Regions from separate parts of the Streptomyces sp. NPDC043870 genome, predicted to be linked through region 3. Evidence: riboswitches for the same ligand, from Rfam matches in the RefSeq annotation. Region 3 holds a riboswitch; each other region holds the start of a gene.
The links. Region 3 has a riboswitch for cobalamin ahead of AC0699_RS20370 (prenyltransferase/squalene oxidase repeat-containing protein). Riboswitches for the same ligand answer to the same signal wherever they lie in the genome.
Positions count from the first base shown of each region.

Region 1 (4,835 bases), on a different contig from region 3:
AGAGGTTGGAGACCTGCGGCTCGATGCACTCGTACACGCCCGCGATCGAGGCGATGGTCGCGGTCGGCGCGATGGCGAGGAGGAGCGAGTTGCGCATCCCGGTCCCGGCGATCCGGGCGCGCAGCGCCGCCCAGCGCTCGGGCCAGTTGAGTTCCACGTCGTAGTGGTCCGGGTGCAGCACACCTCGCGCCGCGCGGGTCTGCTCCCAGGCGGGCAGCGGGCCGCTGCGCTCGGCGAGGTCGCAGGACGCCTCGTACGCCGCCAGCATGATCCGCTCGGCGATCCGCGTCGACAGGGCCCGGGCCTCGGCCGAGTCGAACGGCATCCGCAGTTTGAAGAAGACGTCCTGGAGACCCATCGCGCCCAGGCCCACCGGGCGCCACTTGGCGTTGGAGCGGCCGGCCTGCTCGGTCGGGTAGAAGTTGATGTCGACGACCCGGTCGAGGAAGGTCACGGCGGTACGGACGGTCTCGTCCAGCCGCTCCCAGGCGATCTCCGCGCCGTCGGCTCCCTCTTCGACGAAGGCGCCGAGGTTGACCGAACCGAGGTTGCAGACCGCCGTCTCGCCGTCGTTGGTGACCTCGATGATCTCGGTGCAGAGATTGGAGGAGTGGACGACCGTGCCGGGCTCGGCGGTCTGGTTCGCGGTCCGGTTCGAGGCGTCCTTGAACGTCATCCAGCCGTTGCCGGTCTGGGCGAGCGTGCGCATCATGCGGCCGTAGAGGTCACGGGCCGGGATCGTCTTGCGCGCGAGCCCGGCGGCCTCCGCCTTGCGGTACGCGGCGTCGAAGTCGTCGCCCCACAGGTCGACCAGTTCGGGCACGTCGGCCGGTGAGAACAGCGACCACTCGGCGTCCGCGTTCACCCGGCGCATGAACTCGTCGGGGATCCAGTGCGCCAGGTTGAGGTTGTGCGTACGGCGCGCCTCCTCGCCCGTGTTGTCGCGCAGCTCCAGGAACTCCTCGATGTCCGCGTGCCAGGTCTCCAGGTAGACGCAGGCGGCGCCCTTGCGGCGGCCGCCCTGGTTCACGGCGGCGACCGAGGAGTCCAGCGTCCGCAGGAACGGCACGATGCCGTTGGAGTGGCCGTTGGTGCCGCGGATCAGCGAACCGCGGGAGCGGATGCGGGAGTAGGAGAGGCCGATGCCGCCCGCGTGCTTCGACAGCCTCGCGACCTGGTGGTAGCGGTCGTAGATCGAGTCCAGCTCGTCCAGCGGGGAGTCCAGCAGATAGCAGGATGACATCTGGGGGTGGCGCGTGCCGGAGTTGAAGAGGGTGGGGGAGGACGGCAGGTAGTCCAGCCGGCTCATCATCCCGTACAGCGCGGCGACTTCGTCGAGAGCCCGGACCGAGTCGTCCTCCGCCAGGCCGGCGGCTACGCGCAGCATGAACTGCTGCGGTGTCTCGATGACCTTGCGGGTGATCGGGTGCCGGAGGAGATAGCGGCTGTAGAGGGTGCGCAGGCCGAAGTAGCCGAAGCGGTCGTCGCCGGCGGGGTCGATGAGCGTGTCGAGGCGCCCGGCGTGGGTCTGTACGAACGCGGCCGTGCGGTCCGCGATCAGGCCCTCGCGGTGGCCGACGGCGACGGAGCCGGAGAAGGCGGCCGCCCCCTGTGAGGCGGCCTCCTCCGCGATGGTGAGGGTGAGCAGCCGGGCGGCGAGCCGTGAGTAGGCCGGGTCCTCCGAGATCAGTCCGGCGGCCGCTTCGGTGGCCAGCTCGCGCAGTTCGGCCTCGTCCGAGCCCGCGTGACGGCCCCGGAGCGCGGCGGCGGCGACGCGGCCCGGGTCGGTGTCGGGGAGATCGGCGGTGAGGTCGGTAAGGGTCCGCAGCAGCGCGGTACCTGGCCCGTCGGGCAGCTTCGTTGAAGCAGGATCGGGCGGCGCGATGGTCACGGGGTGCTCTCCCTCGCTCGGCTGGGGGCCGGCGGGGCACAGGGGCACGGGCGCACGCGTCTGAGAGCCGGTGCGCCGCGTCCACCGGCCTGTTCCGCGAGGCCCGGACGTGTCGGCACCCGGGCCGGACGGACCGGGTGCGTTGCCGACAGGTCCTCGGACTCGTGGGTATGCAAAGGAGCGAATGCAGACCAACTCACCGTTGCGGGACAGTTCCGGATTTCCACCGGATTCCCCTGCTGCGGCAACGGAGTCGAGCATACATGTAGGGGCGGGTCGATGCCGCGCCCCCCACATGTTGTGTCGCGGTGGTGTGGCTCACCCCTCAGAGCTCAAGCGCGTACGTCAGCAGGGGATCGAGGCCTGTCAGCGGTTCCCAGTCCCGCCCCGGGGTCCGTACGAAGCCCAGACGCTCATGGATGCGTTGGGCGCCACGCATCCGCCGCTGGGTCGACAACACCAGCCGACGGCACCCCTCGAGGGCCCGGGCCCGCTCGACCGGACACATCCCGCAGCACGGCGAGACAGGGGTCCTGCTCCCCGAAGTCCAGCAGTCCGTCCCCGAGATACGCCTGCGCGGTGAGTTCCCCGAGGGCGTCGTACTCTTCCGGCTCCAACGGTCTGATGGTCGCATCCATCCCGGCGGTCTGCCGCGAACAGGCCACGTGATTCCGGTTCCGCAGGTCACGGGCTTCCAGGGGCCGGCGGTCGTCCGGGGCCGGGGCGGAGGCCGCGCAGCGTCACCGGAACCGTGATCACGATTACCTTGAGTTCCCCGGAGCTTCCCATTCATTTTCCCTCCGTTCGGCCTTCACCTCGCCGTGCACACAGGCCCTACACAAGCCGCGAGCGTCGGGTGCGCTCGGGGATGTCTTCCCGCCACAGGCGAAGAGCGCATGGGCGGAGGACGGGAGGGGGTGGTTTCGATGGTTCGGCCGCGGTTCTTGTACGTGATGCGCGTATCGCCGCAGAGACCTGAGGAGGAGAAGCCGGTCGGGTGGCGGCTGATCGGGGCGAACAACCGCGAACTGGGACGCAGCGCCGAAGCGTTCGCCGGCCCCGAGGACTGCGCTGCCGCGCTGATCGAACTGCGTGAGAAGGTCGCCGAGGCCCGTGTGCTGCTCTCCATGCCGGACGCGGCGGGCAGCTGGACATGGCGCCTCGAACTCGACGGGCGGGCCGTCGCGGTCGCGGGCCGGCCCTATCAGCGCCAGCGCGAATGCCAGTACAACCTCAGCCAGTTCCTGGCGGCCGTTCCCGTGGCCCGGCTGGCCGAGGGGATGCCCAGCAGGCCCCGGCTGCGCGGAGTGCCGCTGCGCGGGGCCGCGGAACCGGCGTCCACGTGTGCGGAGCAGGACGACGAGGGCCACGCGCCGGCGGCCGGGTCCCTCGCACGGACCGACTCCCCCACGCGGGCCGTCGCCGGGGCGGGTGCCCGATGACGCTTGCCATGCCCGGGCTCCACAAGCCCGAGCCGGATCCCGACCACGCGGACGCGGCGGACAAGCCCCGCTCACTGCGCAGCAGGGGAGTACTGGCGGACCGGATCTTCCGGGGAGGCGCGCGCGGCAGCGGCGCCATCGTGCTGGTCGTCATGCTGCTGGTCGGCGTCTTCCTCACCTACCGCGCCAAGCAGGCACTCGACGTCGCCGGGTTCTCGTTCCTGACCACATCGGCGTGGGAGCCGGACTCCCATCGCTTCGGCATCGCCGCGGTGATCACCGGCACCGTGCTCATCGGCCTCGTGGCGATCTGTATCGCGGTCCCGCTCGCGATGGGCACCGCCCTGTACATCTCGGAGTACGCGCCGCGGAAGCTGAAGCGGACACTCGTCAGCCTCGTCGACCTCATGGCCGCGGTGCCGAGTGTGGTCTACGGCCTGTGGGGCGCCTTCTTCCTGCAGGGGTACATCGTCGGGCTCTCCCGCTGGCTCACCACCTACTTCTCCTGGATCCCGCTCTTCGAGGTCGACGGGGCCGATCCCACCGACCCGCTGGAGACCACGACCGTCTACACCTCCTCCACCTTCATCGCGGGCGTCGTCGTGGCGCTCATGGTCACGCCGATCGCCTGCTCGGTGATGCGCGAGACCTTCTCCCAGGCGCCTCCGGGCGAACGGGAGGGCGCATTCGCCCTCGGCGCGACCCGGTGGGGAATGATCCGCGCGGTCGTCCTTCCCTTCGGCTGGGGCGGTGTGATCGGCGGGACCATGCTGGGCCTCGGCCGGGCCCTCGGCGAGACGATCGCCGTCTTCATGATCATCTCCCCTGTCTTCGCCGTGCAGCCGCACATCCTGCAGAACGGCGCCAACTCGGTGTCGGCGCTGATCGCCCTGCGCTACGGCTCGGCGAGCGAGTTCGGCATGTCCGCCCTGATGGCCGCGGGACTCGCGCTGTTCCTTATGACCCTTGTCGTGAACTTCATCGCCTCGTCGATCGCGGCCCGCAGCCGCTCCGGCAGCGGGGCGGAGGCCTGAGATGACCGACCTGCTCAAGGAAGACGTCCGCGCACAGCAGCCCGCGCGGACCGTACGGCCGGCGGCCGGGGTACGGGACGACTCCCCGGAAGTCCGCCGGAACACCTCGTCCGTGCACGCCTCCGACCTCCTCGCCCTGGCGGGCGCCGCCGTGGGATCGCTCGCACTGACGGTGCTGCTGTTCGTCTGGGTGGCCCCGTTCGACTCGGTCCTGGGCTTCGTCGTCGTCGCCTATCTGTTCTTCCTCGGCCTGTACGCGGTGCTCGTCTCGTTCGACGAGAGCAGCGTGGCGGTACGGGACAAGGTCGCAGCGGTGCTCTGGCAGAGCCTGGCCGCACTGCTGCTGGCCGCTCTGGTCCTGGTCGTGGTGTACACCCTGTGGCGCGGCCACTCCGCGCTGGTGCACCTCAACTTCTTCACCGAGGACATGTCGCGCACCGGCCCGCTGCAGCCGCTCTCCGACGGCGG
Region 1 covers NZ_JBWKDT010000013.1:18,102-22,936, forward strand. Annotated here, with positions in the region: gene AC0699_RS18250 (ribonucleoside-diphosphate reductase subunit alpha) at 1-1,891, opposite strand, end outside; cobalamin riboswitch at 2,022-2,164, opposite strand; partial or broken gene AC0699_RS18255 (hypothetical protein) at 2,217-2,529, opposite strand; gene AC0699_RS18260 (hypothetical protein) at 2,842-3,333, shown strand; gene pstC (phosphate ABC transporter permease subunit PstC) at 3,330-4,367, shown strand; gene pstA (phosphate ABC transporter permease PstA) at 4,369-4,835, shown strand, end outside.
Region 1: another riboswitch for cobalamin. It lies ahead of AC0699_RS18250 (ribonucleoside-diphosphate reductase subunit alpha); the one in region 3 lies ahead of AC0699_RS20370 (prenyltransferase/squalene oxidase repeat-containing protein).

Region 2 (4,835 bases), on a different contig from region 3:
GTGCCCCACACCGATCCGACCCGGCAGCCGTCCAAGAAGGCCTCTCCGCCGAGGACTTCGGCGACACCGTGGTGGATCTCGTACCCCTCGACCGGCTCGCCGAGCGCCTCGCCCACCGGCCGTGCGAGGGTCTTCCCGGGCGCGAACCGCACCCGCACCGGCAGCAGCCCGAACCCCGCCACGGACCCGGCCCGTGACTCGACCTCGTCCTCGATCCGCTCGCCCAGCACCTGGAAGCCACCGCAGATGCCGAGCACCGGACGGCCCTGCGCCGCGCGGCGGGCGATCGCGTCCGCGAGGCCCCGTTCGCGCAGCCACTCCAGGGCGCGCACGGTGCCGCGTGTTCCGGGCACGACGACCAGGTCGGCGTCGGCGAGCTCCTCGGCGCGGTCCACGAAGCGCACGACCACGCCCGGCTCGGCAGCCAGTGCGTCCACATCGGTGAAGTTGGACATCAGCGGTACGGCGCAGACCGCGACGCGCAGCACGTCCTCACCGACCGGCGGGGCGACGACGGACTCGCGTACCGCACCCCGCAGGGAGACGCGCAGGCCGTCCTCCTCGTCGATGCCGAGCCCGTGTGCGTAGGGCAGCACACCGTACGTCCGCCGCCCGGTGAGCCCGTGCAGCATCTCCAGCCCCGGCTCCAGGAGCGTGACGTCACCGCGGAACTTGTTCACCAGATAGCCGGCGATCAGCTCCTGGTCCTCAGGGGCGAGCAGCGCCGTCGTACCGAAGAACTGCGCGAACACCCCGCCCCGGTCGATGTCCCCGACCACCACCACGGGGAAGCCCGCAGCCCGGGCGATGCCCATGTTCACGATGTCCGTGCGCCGCAGATTGATCTCGGCCGGGCTGCCGGCTCCCTCGCAGATCACGGCGTCATAGGTGCCCCGCAGCTCCTCCAGGCACTCCATGACGGGCCCGAACAGCGCCTGCTGCCGCCCGCCGTGCAGCATTTTCCCGGGGGACACAGCACCTGATTGCGGCTGCGCCGTGGGCCCGGACCCCCCGAAGAACCCGCGCGCACTCATCTCGCCCACCGGCTTGCCCATCAGCACGACTTGGCTGGACCGGTCGCTGCCCGGCTTGAGCAGTACGGGGTTCATCAGCGCTGAGGGCTCCACCCGCGCCGCCTGCGCCTGCATGGCCTGCGCACGGCCGATCTCCGCGCCCTCGCGCGTCACGAACGAATTCAGGGACATGTTCTGTCCCTTGAAGGGCGCGACCTTCACGCCCTGGCGCACCAGCCATCGGCAGATCCCCGCCGTGACGACGCTCTTGCCCGCGTCCGACGTCGTCCCGGCGACCAGCAGTCCACCGCCACTCATGTACGCCTCCCCCTGACAGCCCCGTATACGAGCCGAGCGCCCGCGCACGCCGCGAGTGCCAGCACCCCCACGCGGCGCGACAGCCGCACCGCACGTTCGATGTCCGCGACTTCGACGGCCCGGCCGTCCCCGTTGAGTACGGGCCGGTGCTCGACCCGCCCACCGTAGGACAGGGTCCCGCCGAGCCTCACTCCGAGCGCCCCCGCGAACGACGCCTCCACCGGGCCGGCGTTGGGGCTCGGATGCTTCGCGGCATCCACGCGCCAGGCCCGTACCGCACCCCGGGGATTCCCGCCGGCGACCGTCGCCAGTGCCGCAGTCAGCCGGGCGCCCGGCCAGCCCGCGACGTCGTCGAGCCGCGCCGACGCCCAGCCGTACCGCCGGTAGCGGGGCGACTTGTGGCCCACCATCGCGTCCAGGGTGTTCACGGCACGGAAGCCCACGAGCCCCGGCACCCCGCCGAGCGCCCCCCACACCAGGGCGCCGACGACCGCGTCGGAGGTGTTCTCGGCGACGGACTCGACGACCGCCCGGGCGATCCCCGGTCCGTCCAGCGCCTGCGGGTCACGCCCGCACAGATGGGGCAGCCGCTCCCGGGCGACTTCGATGTCCCCGGCCGCCAGCGCCCCGCCGATCGCCCGGGCCTCCCGCCCCAGCGACGTGCCGCCGACCACGGCCCAGGTGGCGGCCGCGGTCAGCGCGATCGATGCCGTACGGGAACGGCGCACGGAAGCAGCGGCCAGCGCGCCCGCGACGACGGCGCCCCCGGCGCACACAGCGGTGTGCACCGCGCCCCACCCTCGGTGGTCGCGCCACAGCGCCCGCTCGACGGCAGCGGCGGCCCGGCCGAACGCGGCGACCGGATGCCCACGGCGCGGATCGCCGAGGAGCAGGTCGCCGGCGAGTCCGGCAGCGGCACCGCATGCAAAGGTCCGCTCTGTACGCATGTTCGTCCTCACTCAGGGTCCGCGCCCTGGCTCGACGTGACCGGCGGGAGAGAGTTCCTGGCTTCGGGGAGCGTCCCGTTGAAGGGGGACGCGCCCGTGACAGTGGCGGGACCGCGCCGGATTCGCACCGGCTTCCTCTTCTGCCGCCGTAAATGGCTCCGGAAGTCCACCACGGGCTGAGAACACCCGTCAACTCGCCCTTGACCTGCGACGGGACAGTGTGCGGAGTCCCACACGGAGCCGCACGGAGTCCCACACGCGGGCGCGCGACCTAGTGCTCCGTCCCCTCGGCCGCGGCGATCACGGCGTCGAGCCGGTCCCGGGTGCTGACCAGTTCGCCGATCCGGTCGCCGATCCGGTCGCGTTCGGCCTTCAGCAGCGCCAGGGACTCCGGTGTGCTGACTCCCGTGTTGATGCAGGGAAGGAGCCCCCGGATCGTCTTGCTCGACAGCCCCGCGGCATACAGCTGCTGGATCAGGATGACGCGCTCGATCGCGCTCTCCGGATACCGGCGCTGTCCGCTGGGGCTGCGTTCCGACGCGAGCAGTTGCTGCTCCTCGTAGTACCGCAGGGCGCGCACGCTCACGGCCGTCCTGGTGGCGAGCTCGCCGATGCGCACATTGCCTCCCGATGCCTCCCCGGTGATCGGGACCCCACCGATGATCCGGACCACAGGACTTGCCTCTGACGTCAACGTCAGGTTTTAGCGTAACTCACGACCGGCCAGCACCTCCTCGAGAGCAAAGGGAATGACTGTGACCAGCCTGTTCGAGAGCTACCAGCTAGCAAACCTCCGACTGCCCAACCGGGTCGTGATGGCCCCTATGACCCGGGCTCGCGCCACACAGGACGGCATACCCGCCGCGTCGGCGGCGACCTACTACGCCCAGCGCGCCACCGCCGGCCTGATCGTCAGCGAAGGGGTGCAGCCGAGCCTGCAGGGGCAGTCGAACCCCAACACCCCCGGGTTGCACAGTGATGAGCAGGTCGCGGCGTGGCGGCCGGTGACCGACGCGGTGCACGCCAACGGCGGGAGGATCTTCGCCCAGCTCATGCACTCCGGCCGGGTCGCGCATCCCGAGACCGTCGGCCACCACCCCGTCGCACCGTCCGCGATCGCGCTGAAGGGCGAACTGTTCACCGGCCCCAAGGGACTCCTGCCCGCCCCCGTCCCCCGGGCCCTGTCGACCGACGAGGTCAAGCGCGAGGTGCAAGTGTTCGCCGACGCGGCGCGCCGGGCGATCGACGCCGGTTTCGACGGCGTCGAGCTGCACGGGGCGAACGGCTATCTGATCCAGCAGTTCCTGTCCTCCAACGCCAACCGCCGCACCGACGCCTACGGCGGCTCCATCACCGGACGCATCCGCTTCGCCGTCGAGGCGGTGGAGGCGACCGCCGACGCCATCGGCGCCGACCGTGTCGGCATCCGTCTCTCCCCCGGGGGCCAGGTCTGGGACATGGTCGAGGACGACGTGCCGCAGCTGTACGGGGCCCTGTTGGACGCGCTCGCCCCGATCGGTCTCGCCTACGTCCATACGCTGGTCACAGCCGAGGACGACGTGCTCATCGGGCTGCGCAAGGCGTGGCCCGGCGCGTTCGTCGTCAACCCGGGCGGGCAGATCGGCCCGAAGCCGACCGACAAGGCGCTCGGCGAGCACTGGCTCGCCCTCGGAGCGGACCTGATCAGCTACGGCCGCGCCTACCTCGCCAACCCGGACCTGGTGGAGCGGCTCCGTCTCGGACTCCCGCTGCGCGAGAGCGACCAGGAGACGTGGTACCAGGGCGGCGACACCGGGTACCTCGACTACTCCAGTCATCAACACTGACCTGCGCCGCGGCAGTAGCCGTGGGGGCCCGGCCTTCCGCGCTGCAACGGCCTTCGTCCGGTCCTCCGCCCCGGTGATGGGGCACAGGACCGGACGAAGCGGGCTGCCGGATCAGGCGACGATCAGGAAGATCCCGTACGCGACCGCCGCCGCGCACAGCGCGAAGCAGGCGTAGGCACCCGTGCGGGCCAGGACCGCGGAGCCTCCCTGCGCGGAGGCGGCTTCCTGCTTGGAGAGGCCCACGATGCCCAGGGTGAACAAGCCCACCAGGGCGACGGTGACGACGAGGCTCACGCCGAAGACGGAGCCGAGAGCTGCCCAGTCGATCTTCATGCTTTCGTTTCCTCCTTACACCGCGGCGGTGGGGGCGGGCTCGCCGGCGGGGGCGGCCGGGGCGGGGATGGTGACCTTCAGGCCGTCCAGCGCCGTGGCGCCTGCCTGCTCGGCGTCGGCGGCCTCGTCGTCGGTGACGTTCGTGTGGTCGACCGGCTTGCGGCGCGAGAGCGACCAGATCACAGCGGAGCTCGCGACCAGCAGCACGCCGACGGCGACGACGCCCCAGGTGCCCTGACTGGTCAGGAACTCGGCCCCGGCACCGACCAGACCGGCGGCCGGCAGGGTCAGACCCCAGGCGACGAACATCCGGGTGGCGGTGGACCAGCGGACCACGCCGCCCTTGCGGCCGAGGCCCGCGCCCATCACGGCCCCGGAGCAGGACTGGGTGGTGGAGA
Region 2 covers NZ_JBWKDT010000003.1:357,549-362,383, forward strand. Annotated here, with positions in the region: gene AC0699_RS06145 (cobyric acid synthase) at 1-1,331, opposite strand, end outside; gene AC0699_RS06150 (cobalamin biosynthesis protein) at 1,328-2,278, opposite strand; cobalamin riboswitch at 2,310-2,464, opposite strand; gene AC0699_RS06155 (MerR family transcriptional regulator) at 2,550-2,897, opposite strand; gene AC0699_RS06160 (alkene reductase) at 3,034-4,104, shown strand; gene AC0699_RS06165 (hypothetical protein) at 4,216-4,437, opposite strand; gene AC0699_RS06170 (inorganic phosphate transporter) at 4,453-4,835, opposite strand, start outside.
Region 2: another riboswitch for cobalamin. It lies ahead of AC0699_RS06150 (cobalamin biosynthesis protein); the one in region 3 lies ahead of AC0699_RS20370 (prenyltransferase/squalene oxidase repeat-containing protein).

Region 3 (4,835 bases):
CGGCGACCGCTGATCAGGAAGCCGATGCCCGCGCCGGCCGCGACACCCGCGCCGACGATCCACCAGATACCGGCGCTGTCGCCGCCCTTGTCCGTCTCGTCGTCGGAGTCGCCCTCGCGCGGCTGCGGCGTGGCCGTGTCGGTGGCTGTGGGCGCGGGGCCGGTCGCGTTCAGCTGCTCGACCAGGTCGGCACCGCCGAAGTCGCGCGGGTCGGCGCCGGACGCGTGCGCGGCGAGGATGAGCTGCGCGTACGCGGCAGGTCCGGCGTCCTTCGCCCAGGCGGCGGAGTTCTTCTCCAGCCAGGCCACCGCACCGGCCGCCTTGTCACTGTGTCCGGCGGCGGACAGGGCGAGCACCGCGTCCGCGGTGTTGCCGAAGTCCGGCAGCGGGGCCGGGTCGGTCGCGCCGGGCAGCGGGGGCGAATCCAGGTGCCCGGTCTTCGCCAGCGCCTTCGTGAGGTACGCGGCGCCGTTGCGCGCGGCCTGCTCCGGAGTCGCCCTGGCCGGGGTGGCGCACTTGGGTTCCCCGTCCGGCTTCGGGCCACCGACGATCATGCCGCGGCCCAGTCCGCCGAGCACGGCCGCCGCCGTGGCGTCGCCGTTCGCGAGCAGCTTGCCCGCCTTGTCCGGCTGGTACGCGAACGCCCCGCCGCCCGTCGCGTCGGCACACGGGATCGCGAAGGAGACGAGTGCGTCGTAGGGGGTCCTGCCGTCCTTCGACTTCACGTCGCCCGGCTTGGCCTGCGCCGCGGCGAAGGCGCCGATCACGATCGACGTGGAGTTGGCGTCGGACGGCATGCCCGGGTTGTAGCTCCAGCCGCCGTCCGCGTTCTGCACGGACTTCAGCCACGCGAGGCCCTTGTTGACGGCGTCCTGGTGCCCGCCGAGGGCGCGCAGGGACTGCACCGCGGCCGCCGTTGCGTTGGTGTCCAGCATCGTCTTCGCGTCGCACGGCTTGCTGACGTCCGCGCGGTACGAGGCGAAGCCGCCGTTCGCGCACTGCTGCCCGGTCAGCCAGTCGACGGACTTCGCGGCGGGCACGGTCCGCATGACGTCCTGCGCGAGCAGCGCCAGCGACTGCCGCCAGACACCGTCGTACGTCGGGTCCTTCGTGCCGTACAGCCCGGCCGGGACCGTGGGCGAGGGAGAAGGGGTGGGCGCGGCCGTCGCGGCCGGGGCACCGGCCACGCAGAGCACGGCGGAAGCGGCGGCGAGCGCTGCTGCGCTGCGGCGAACGGTCATGGCGGACTGTGCCTCTCCTGTCGGGAGCCGGGCACAGGCACGCTGAGGCACCAGGCTCCGGCGCCGTATACCTCGACGGTGCCGGCCACCGGACGGTCCCGATGGCGCGAGCCGGTCACTCCGGTACGAGGCATTCCGACTCACCGCCTGCGACGGCGGCTCACGGTTGCGGGTCAGTGCCGGATTTACACCGGCTTCCCCCCGTACGGTGTGATGACGACTCGCACACTCTACCGGTCCGTATTCCGGGCCCCCGGGGACGGTCGGCGCCATGCGCGGCCGGGCGCGCGGTCTGCCCCGCGGTCCGGGTCGGGGTCCGGAGTCGCAGTCTGTCCCCGCGGTCCGGGGTCGCGGTCTGTCCCGGCGGTCCGGGGTTGCGGTCCGTGCGCGCGGTCTGTCCCGGCGGTCCGGGGTCGCGGCGCGGGGTGCGGTCCGCCCCGCGTCCGGGGCCGTCGCCATGGGATCGTCGGGTCGTCGGGTCGTCGGGTCGTCGGGTCGCCGACACAATGACCGCCATGACGTGCTCGCTGCCGGGCCCGCGCGGACGCGCCCGCCGGAATGCCGCCGCCCGGGCCGACGGGGACGGGCGTCAGCGGGCCGCCACGTACGCCACCGGATCACTGCCCGCCACCGCCTCCGCCCGCCCCAGCTTCACCAGGCGGCGCACATGGGCCTCCGCCTCCGAGACCGCGATGTTCCGTGAGCCGTAGGGGATCTGCTCCCAGGGGCGGTTCCACTCCATGCGCTCGGCCAGCTGCCACGGAGTGAGCGGCGCGGCGAGGAGTTCCAGCAGTCCGCCGAGCCGCTCCTCGTGGTGAGCGAGCAGCTCGCGGACTCGTGCGGGGGCGTCGGTGAAGGCGTGCTGGTGCGCCGGGAGCACTTCGGCGACTCCGAGGCGGCCCACACGCTCCAGGGAGTCGAGGTAGTCGCCGAGCGGGTCGGTGACGGTGGAGTCGTCGGGGTCTTCGTAGAGGCCGATGTGCGGGGTGATCCCCGGCAGCAGGTGGTCGCCGGAGAAGAGCCGTCCAACGCCGGGGAGGTTTGCCGGATGGTCCTCCTCCAGGTGCAGACAGACGTGCCCGGGGGTGTGGCCGGGCGTCCATATCGCGCGCAGCCGACGGCCGGCCAGGTCTACCAGCTCCCCGGGAACGATCTCCCGGTCGGGCAGGGCGGCCCGGAGCCCGGGCAGGGTGCGCATCCGGCCTTCGGTGCGCGCCGCGCGCAGCGGGGCGAGATGCTCCTCGGGGGCGCCGACGGCGGCGAGCTTGTCGGCCAGGTAGTCGAGCCAGGCGCCGGGCTGTGCCGCGCGGGTGCGGCGTACGACGGCGGTGTCGGCCGCATGCATCGCGATCCAGGCGCCGGACGCCTCGCGCACCTGTCCGGACAGTCCGTGGTGGTCGGGGTGGTGGTGGGTGATGACGACGCCGTGGACGTCGGCCACCGAGGTGCCGATGGCGGACAGGCCCTCGGTGAGGGCCGTCCAGGAGGCCGGATCGTCCCAGCCGGTGTCGATGAGGACGGGGCCGCGGACGGTGTCGAGGACATGGACCAGGGTGTGGCCGAGTGGGTTGTCCGGGATGGGGACCTGGAGGGACCAGACGCCTCCGCCGTGCTGGATCACCTGTGGCATGCGTCCTCGAATCTCCGGAGGCGGCAGGGGCATTGCTCACTATAACGAGAACTGATGGACCGTCAGAACAGCCCGGGGGAGTTTGCCGGGATCCCCGGCCGGCCTGCGCCTCGGATGTCGCCACACCGAAGATCATTCTGGTTGAAGGTTCTTGCACCGACATGACAGGGAGCACTCGCTGCGATCCACTGGGAAGAGGACCTCATGTGCGTCGACAGCGAGGAAAAGCACTGGGAGGACCCGTGGACACCACAGGCCGCTTTGCTCGCCGGGCCGCCACCGCGAGCCTGACCGCCGTTCTGATCGCCGCAGGGACGGGCGGGGCCACCGCCGCCGGCACGCCCGACGGCTTCGCCCGCACAGGCGGCCTCCACGCCTCCGCCGCCGTCTCCGCCTCCGCCGACTGGATCTCGGTCACCGGCCCGCCTCGCAGCATCACCGCCGAGTGGGTCGAGACCATCGACAAACCCACCGGCATCTCGGTCAAGATGCCCGGCAAGGCCGAAACCCAGGAAGTCTCCATCCCTCTCGGCTCCAAGTCCGTCCAGATGCGTATCTACAAGGTCGAGGACGGGAACAAGCGCTTTGCGTTCCAGGTCGCGGACGCTTCGGGAATTGACCTCAAGGGTGAGCTGGACAAGGTCATCCAAGGCGCTGCTGCCTCGATCAGCGGGACCGTGACCAGTAACCGCCCCGTAACAGTCGACGGCCGCCCCGCCCGCGAGGGCCGTATCACGTTCAACAGCGACGGCGTCCCGAGTGTGATCCTCGTCCGTGTCATTGCCGCTGACGGCCAGCTTGTCGTGCTTGCGGCCAGTGGCCCGGCTGACAACGAGAAGGACCTGAACCAGCTCTACAAGCGCTTCACCAGCAGCCTGCGCATCCCCTGATGATCGTATCCGTGGTGTCGATGCCGGAAGGGATCGTCGCTCGTACAAACCTGCCGGAGGCCCGTGAGCGTCTCGCGGCAGCGCGCTTCCTGCTCGTGGACATCGAGCTGCCCGAGAAGGCGTCGCCCGACGAACAGCCGGTCTCCCGGCAGCTCGGTCTGGAAGGCGCGGGCTTGACGTGGCTGGGCAGGGAAGGTGAACCCGTACGGGCCGAGTTCTTCGGGGACAGCGCGGGCTTCGTCGTGCCCGTGGTCGAAGCAGGCCAGGTCGCCCATGTGCATACCTTCGTGACCGATCGGTACCTGGTCATGGTTCGCCGAGGGCCGATGGGACCGGTCGAGAGCCTCATCGGCCGGTTGCGGAGCGAAAGGCCCTCCGACCCCGTGGCCACCTTGTTCCTGCTGCTGGAGGAGGCCCTGGAGACCTTTCGCCGGTCCGCCGTACAGGACCTGCTGGACATGGAGGACCTCGAGGACGAGATGTTCCGGGAACGGGACCCGCAGCAGGTCTATCGGCTGGCCCGGCTACGGCGGCATGCGGCCCTCATGCACCACGCGCTCCTGCCCTATCTGGAGGCCACGGACGAGACCTTTGCGCGAAGGATGCTGAGCCGCAGCTTTCCGGAAGAGCGGCAGAGGCTCGCTCGCTCGTACCTGAGCGCCGCCAGGTTGGTGCTCGCGAACATCGAGTCCCTTCAGGACGCCGCCCGGCGAGCCTATGCCAGCTACTCCTCGCTCGTCGCCGGCGAGCAGAACGGCGTGATCAACCGGCTCGCCATCGTGTCGACGATCTTCCTTCCGCTGACGTTCCTGACCGGCTTCTTCGGCATGAACTTCGCCTACATGACCGATGAGCTGGAGAGCAAGGCCGTCTTCTGGCTGCTCGCCGTGGGGTTGCAAGCAGTGTTCCTGCTCGTCGCCCTCTATGTGCTGCACCGCACCCGGCTCTGGCGGAAGCTGCACGACGACAATCTCGACGACCGGTGACTGACGGGCCCATCAGCCCTCCTCCGCGGCCTGGCTTAGTTCAACTAGAACTGGTATCAGTTCTGAAACAGTGTCAGAAGATCCCCAG
Region 3 covers NZ_JBWKDT010000015.1:124,343-129,177, reverse strand. Annotated here, with positions in the region: gene AC0699_RS20370 (prenyltransferase/squalene oxidase repeat-containing protein) at 1-1,241, opposite strand, end outside; cobalamin riboswitch at 1,334-1,481, opposite strand; gene AC0699_RS20365 (MBL fold metallo-hydrolase) at 1,831-2,871, opposite strand; gene AC0699_RS20360 (hypothetical protein) at 3,114-3,761, shown strand; gene AC0699_RS20355 (CorA family divalent cation transporter) at 3,761-4,747, shown strand.

Region 4 (4,835 bases), on a different contig from region 3:
CGGTAGCCGCCGGGGTGATCGGTGGTCTCGACCGTGATCGGGTACATCAGCCGCTCTTCGATGTGGTCGGAGCGCAGGTGCTTCGCCACGATCGAGCGCGCGATGGAACGGCCGTGCCGTGCGCTGTGGTACGCCACGACGTCCGCCTCGGCGATGACCTCCACCGCGCGCAGGGTCATCAACGACGGATCGCCGGGCCCCAGCCCGACGCCGTAGAGCTTCCCGGTCACGTCGCTCACTCCGCCTCACTCGCTATCGCGTTGATCGCTGCCGCGGCCATGGCGCTGCCGCCGCGCCGCCCGCGCACCACCAGGTGCTCCAGGCCCGAACCGTGCACGGCGAGCGCGTCCTTGGACTCGGCCGCGCCGATGAAACCGACCGGCACGCCGATGACGGCGGCCGGGCGGGGCGCGCCCTCCTCGATCATCTCCAGGAGCCGGAAGAGTGCGGTGGGCGCGTTGCCGACGGCGACGACCGCGCCGTCGAGGCGGTCGCGCCACAGCTCCAGCGCGGCCGCGCTGCGCGTCGTACCGAGTTCGGCGGCGAGCGCGGGCACGGACGGGTCGGAGAGCGTGCATATCACGTCGTTGTCCGCGGGCAGCCGCTTGCGGGTGACACCGCTGGCGACCATCTGGGCGTCGCAGAGGATGGGTGCGCCGGCACGCAGGGCCGCGCGTGCGCGGGCCACCACGCCGGGCGAGTAGGCGAGATCGCGGACGAGGTCGGTCATGCCGCAGGCGTGGATCATCCGCACCACGACCTGGCTGACGTCGGCGGGCAGCGCGGCGAGATCGGCCTCGGCGCGGATCGTGGCAAAGGACTGGCGGTAGATCTCCGCGCCGTCCTTCTCGTAGTCGAACACTGTGCTCTCGCTCATCTCGTGACGGTCTTCGTGGCGGTCTTCGTGGCGGTCGTCGGGACGGTCGTGGTCCGTGCCGCCGCGACGGCGTCGGCCAGTCCCCGGTCTGTCGGTACGCCGGTCGGCCCGTCGACCGGTACGCCGGCGCCGGGCACGGTCACCCGGTACGTGCCGTCCGCCGTGGCCAGGACGTCCACGTACTGCCCGTGCGGATGTCCGCACCGTCGCTCGCAGCCGGACCAGTACACGGGCAGGCCGCCCCGGCCGGGTGTCGCGTCGGTCCGTACGTCGGCCAGCGACTTGGCGCATCCGGGCCGGCCTGTGCAGGCGCCGACGCCGTACCAGGGGGAGTCGGCGCCGGTGATCAGCCCGGCCTCGCCGAGCTGCGCCAGCCGCTCCTCGGCCGCCGCGCGGTCGGCGAACCCGGGCACGACGACTCCGCGCCACGGCGTGAGCCGTACCTCGTCCGCGGGCGCGGGCAGCAGCGCGCGGACCTGCGCGACGGTGAGCCGTCCGAGCGGGGCGGCGACGGAGAGGGCCCAGCCGCCGGGCCCTTCGACGACCCCGGGCCGGGGTTCCGCCTCACGGCCGAAGGCCGTACGGGGGTCCGGGGGCGTGCCCCCCACGCGGCGGAGCCGCAGATCGACACCGCCGGGGAGGGGCGGAGCGGGCAAAGGTTCCGCAGCAATGCCCGCCCGTTCCAGATGCGCCCCCACGGCAATGTCCTGCCCACCGGGCAGCTCCCGCACCCGCCACGCCCCCGTGCCCGCCGCGGCCGCCGCCGCGAGGAAGGCTTCCGAGGCGGCGAGGGCCGCGCGCGGGGCATCGGCAGCGCGGACGCGAAACGCCTGGTCCCCGACGCGTACGAGCGCCGAGCCGCCGGTCTCTGCGAGCAAGGTCACATCCGCACCGAGGCCCGCCACATCCCCGCGCCCGTCGTCCAGGGCGAACAGGAACCGCCCGGACAGCCCGGCCGCCCAGTCGCTCGCGCACAGCAGTACGTCCAGTTCGCGCGCCCACAACTGGACGTCGCCGTAACCGAGTCCGTCGAGTCCGGCGAGCGGTGAGGCCAGCACGTTGCGCACCCGCTCGTGCGTGTCCGAGGGCAACAGCCCGGCCTCCCGCAGCACTCCCGCGAGCGGCGCCCCGCACCCCTCGCCGAGGCCGCGCAGCTCCGCGTTTCCCCGGGAGGTGATGCTCAGCGCCCCGTCGCCGAGCCGCTCCGCCGCAGCGGCCAGGGCTTCGGCCTGACGAGCCGTCAAGAAGCCTGCGGGCAACCGGAGTCGGGCCAGCTGCCCGTCGTCCGCCGCGTGGAGCCGCAGCGCGCCCGGGCATGCGTCTCCCCGGTCCCGAATGCGGGGTTCGTCCCGGTCCGGGGGTGTTGGCGGTGTGGGCGGCATGGCGGCGAGCATACCCACGTCATTCCAGGTGGCCGCCCTGCCGGCAAGGGCCAGCCTCTACTATGCAGAACGGCACGGGGTCCCAGGGCCCTAGGGAGGAAGCCCGGTGAGAATCCGGCGCGGTCCCGCCACTGTGAGCCGGGCCCCCGGGACCCGGCAAGTCAGGAACTCCCGCCGTCCTACGACCACCCGGGGCGCGGACACCCCGAGGAAGGCCTGCGCACGCGATGACGCACGCGACGATCCTGCTGCTGTCGACCTCTGACACCGACCTGCTCAGCGCCCGCGCGGCCGAGGGCAACGACGGCCCGGTGGCGTACCGCTTCGCCAATCCCTCCCGGCTCCCGCTCGACGAGCTGCCGGCCCTCCTCGACGGCACCGACCTCGTCGTCGTACGGCTCCTCGGCGGTATCCGCGCCTGGCAGGAGGGTCTGGACCAGCTGCTGGCCCAGGACCGGCCCGTGGTCGTCCTCACCGGCGAACAGGCCCCCGACGCCCAGCTGATGGAGGCCTCCACCGTCCCGGTCGGGATCGCCGCCGAGGCGCACGCCTACCTCGCGCACGGCGGTCCGGGCAATCTGGAGCAGCTCGCCCGTTTCCTGTCGGACACGGTCCTGCTCACCGGTCATGGCTTCGAGCCCCCGGCCCCGGCGCCCACCTGGGGCCCCCTGGAACGCGAGGCGAAGAGCACCAGCGGCACCAGCGGCCCCACCATCGCCGTGCTCTACTACCGCGCCCACCACATGAGCGGGAACACCGCCTTCGTCGGCGCCCTCTGCGACGCCGTCGAGGACGCGGGCGGCCGGGCCCTCCCGCTCTACGTGGCGTCGCTGCGCGCCCCCGAGCCGGAGCTCCTCGAACAGCTCCGCGGCGCCGACGCCATCGTCACGACCGTCCTCGCGGCCGGCGGCACCAGGCCCGCCGAGGCACAGGCCGGCGGTGACGACGAGTCCTGGGACGCGGGCGCGCTCGCCGCGCTCGACGTGCCCGTCCTGCAGGCGCTGTGCCTGACCGGGTCGCGCAGCAGCTGGGAGGAGAACGACGAGGGCCTGTCCCCGTTGGACGCCGCCAGCCAGGTCGCGGTCCCGGAGTTCGACGGCCGCCTCATCACCGTCCCGTTCTCCTTCAAGGAGATCGACGAGGACGGCCTCCCGGCCTATGTCCCCGACCCCGAGCGCGCTGCCCGCGTCGCCGGGATCGCCGTACGCCACGCCCGTCTGCGCCACATTCCGAACGCCGAGAAGCGGCTGGCTCTCGTCCTGTCCGCGTACCCGACGAAGCACTCCCGCATCGGCAACGCCGTCGGCCTCGACACCCCCGCCTCCGCGGTCTCGCTCCTGCGCCGGCTCCAGGCGGAGGGCTACGACTTCGGTACGGAGGAGATCCCCGGCCTCGCGTCCGGCGACGGCGACGAGCTGATCTACGCGCTCATCGAGGCGGGCGGCCACGACCAGGACTGGCTCACCGAGGAGCAGCTCGCCCGCAATCCGGTCCGTATCCCGGCCGCCGACTACAAGCGCTGGTACGCGACCCTGCCGCAGGAACTGCGCGAGCACGTCGAGGAGCACTGGGGCCCGGCGCCCGGCGAGATGTTCCTGGACCGCTCCCGCAATCCCGAGGGCGACATCGTGCTGGCCGCCCTGCGCCGCGGCAATCTCCTCGTCGTGATCCAGCCGCCGCGCGGCTTCGGCGAGAACCCGATCGCGATCTACCACGACCCCGATCTGCCGCCCTCGCACCACTACCTCGCCGCCTACCGCTGGATCGCGGCCTCCGCGGACGACGGCGGTTTCGGCGCCGACGCGATGATCCACCTCGGCAAGCACGGCAACCTGGAGTGGCTGCCCGGCAAGAACGCGGGCCTGTCCGCCGCCTGTGCCCCCGACGCGGCGCTCGGCGACCTTCCGCTCGTCTACCCGTTCCTGGTCAACGACCCGGGTGAGGGCACCCAGGCCAAGCGCCGCGTGCACGCCACCCTCATCGACCATCTCGTCCCGCCGATGGCCCGCGCCGACTCGTACGGCGACATCGCGCGCCTGGAGCAGCTGCTCGACGAGTACGCGCAGATCTCCTCGATGGACCCGGCGAAGCTCCCGGCCATCCGCGCCCAGATCTGGACCCTGATCCAGGCCGCGAAGCTCGACCACGACCTGGGGCTGGACGACCGGCCCGACGACGACGGCTTCGACGACTTCCTGCTCCACGTCGACGGCTGGCTCTGCGAGGTCAAGGACGCCCAGATCCGCGACGGTCTGCATGTGCTCGGCGGTGCGCCGACCGGACCCGAGCGCGTCAATCTCGTCCTGTCCATCCTCCGCGCCCGGCAGATCTGGGGCGGTACGACCGCTCTGCCCGGACTGCGTGAAGCCCTCGGTCTCGACGAGTCCGCCGCCACCCGCACCACCGCCGACGAGGCGGAGGCCGCGGCCCGCGCGCTGGTCGAGGCGATGGAGGAGGCCGACTGGAACCCGGCCGCCGTCGCCTCCGTGGCGGAGGGATACGGACAGGCCGTCGCCGACGTCCTCGACTTCGCCGCCCGCCAGGTCGTCCCGCGCCTCGCCGCCACCACCGACGAG
Region 4 covers NZ_JBWKDT010000007.1:268,282-273,116, forward strand. Annotated here, with positions in the region: gene AC0699_RS12660 (precorrin-2 C(20)-methyltransferase) at 1-230, opposite strand, end outside; gene AC0699_RS12665 (precorrin-8X methylmutase) at 236-877, opposite strand; gene AC0699_RS12670 (cobalamin biosynthesis protein CobG) at 874-2,271, opposite strand; cobalamin riboswitch at 2,316-2,449, shown strand; gene cobN (cobaltochelatase subunit CobN) at 2,487-4,835, shown strand, end outside.
Region 4: another riboswitch for cobalamin. It lies ahead of cobN (cobaltochelatase subunit CobN); the one in region 3 lies ahead of AC0699_RS20370 (prenyltransferase/squalene oxidase repeat-containing protein).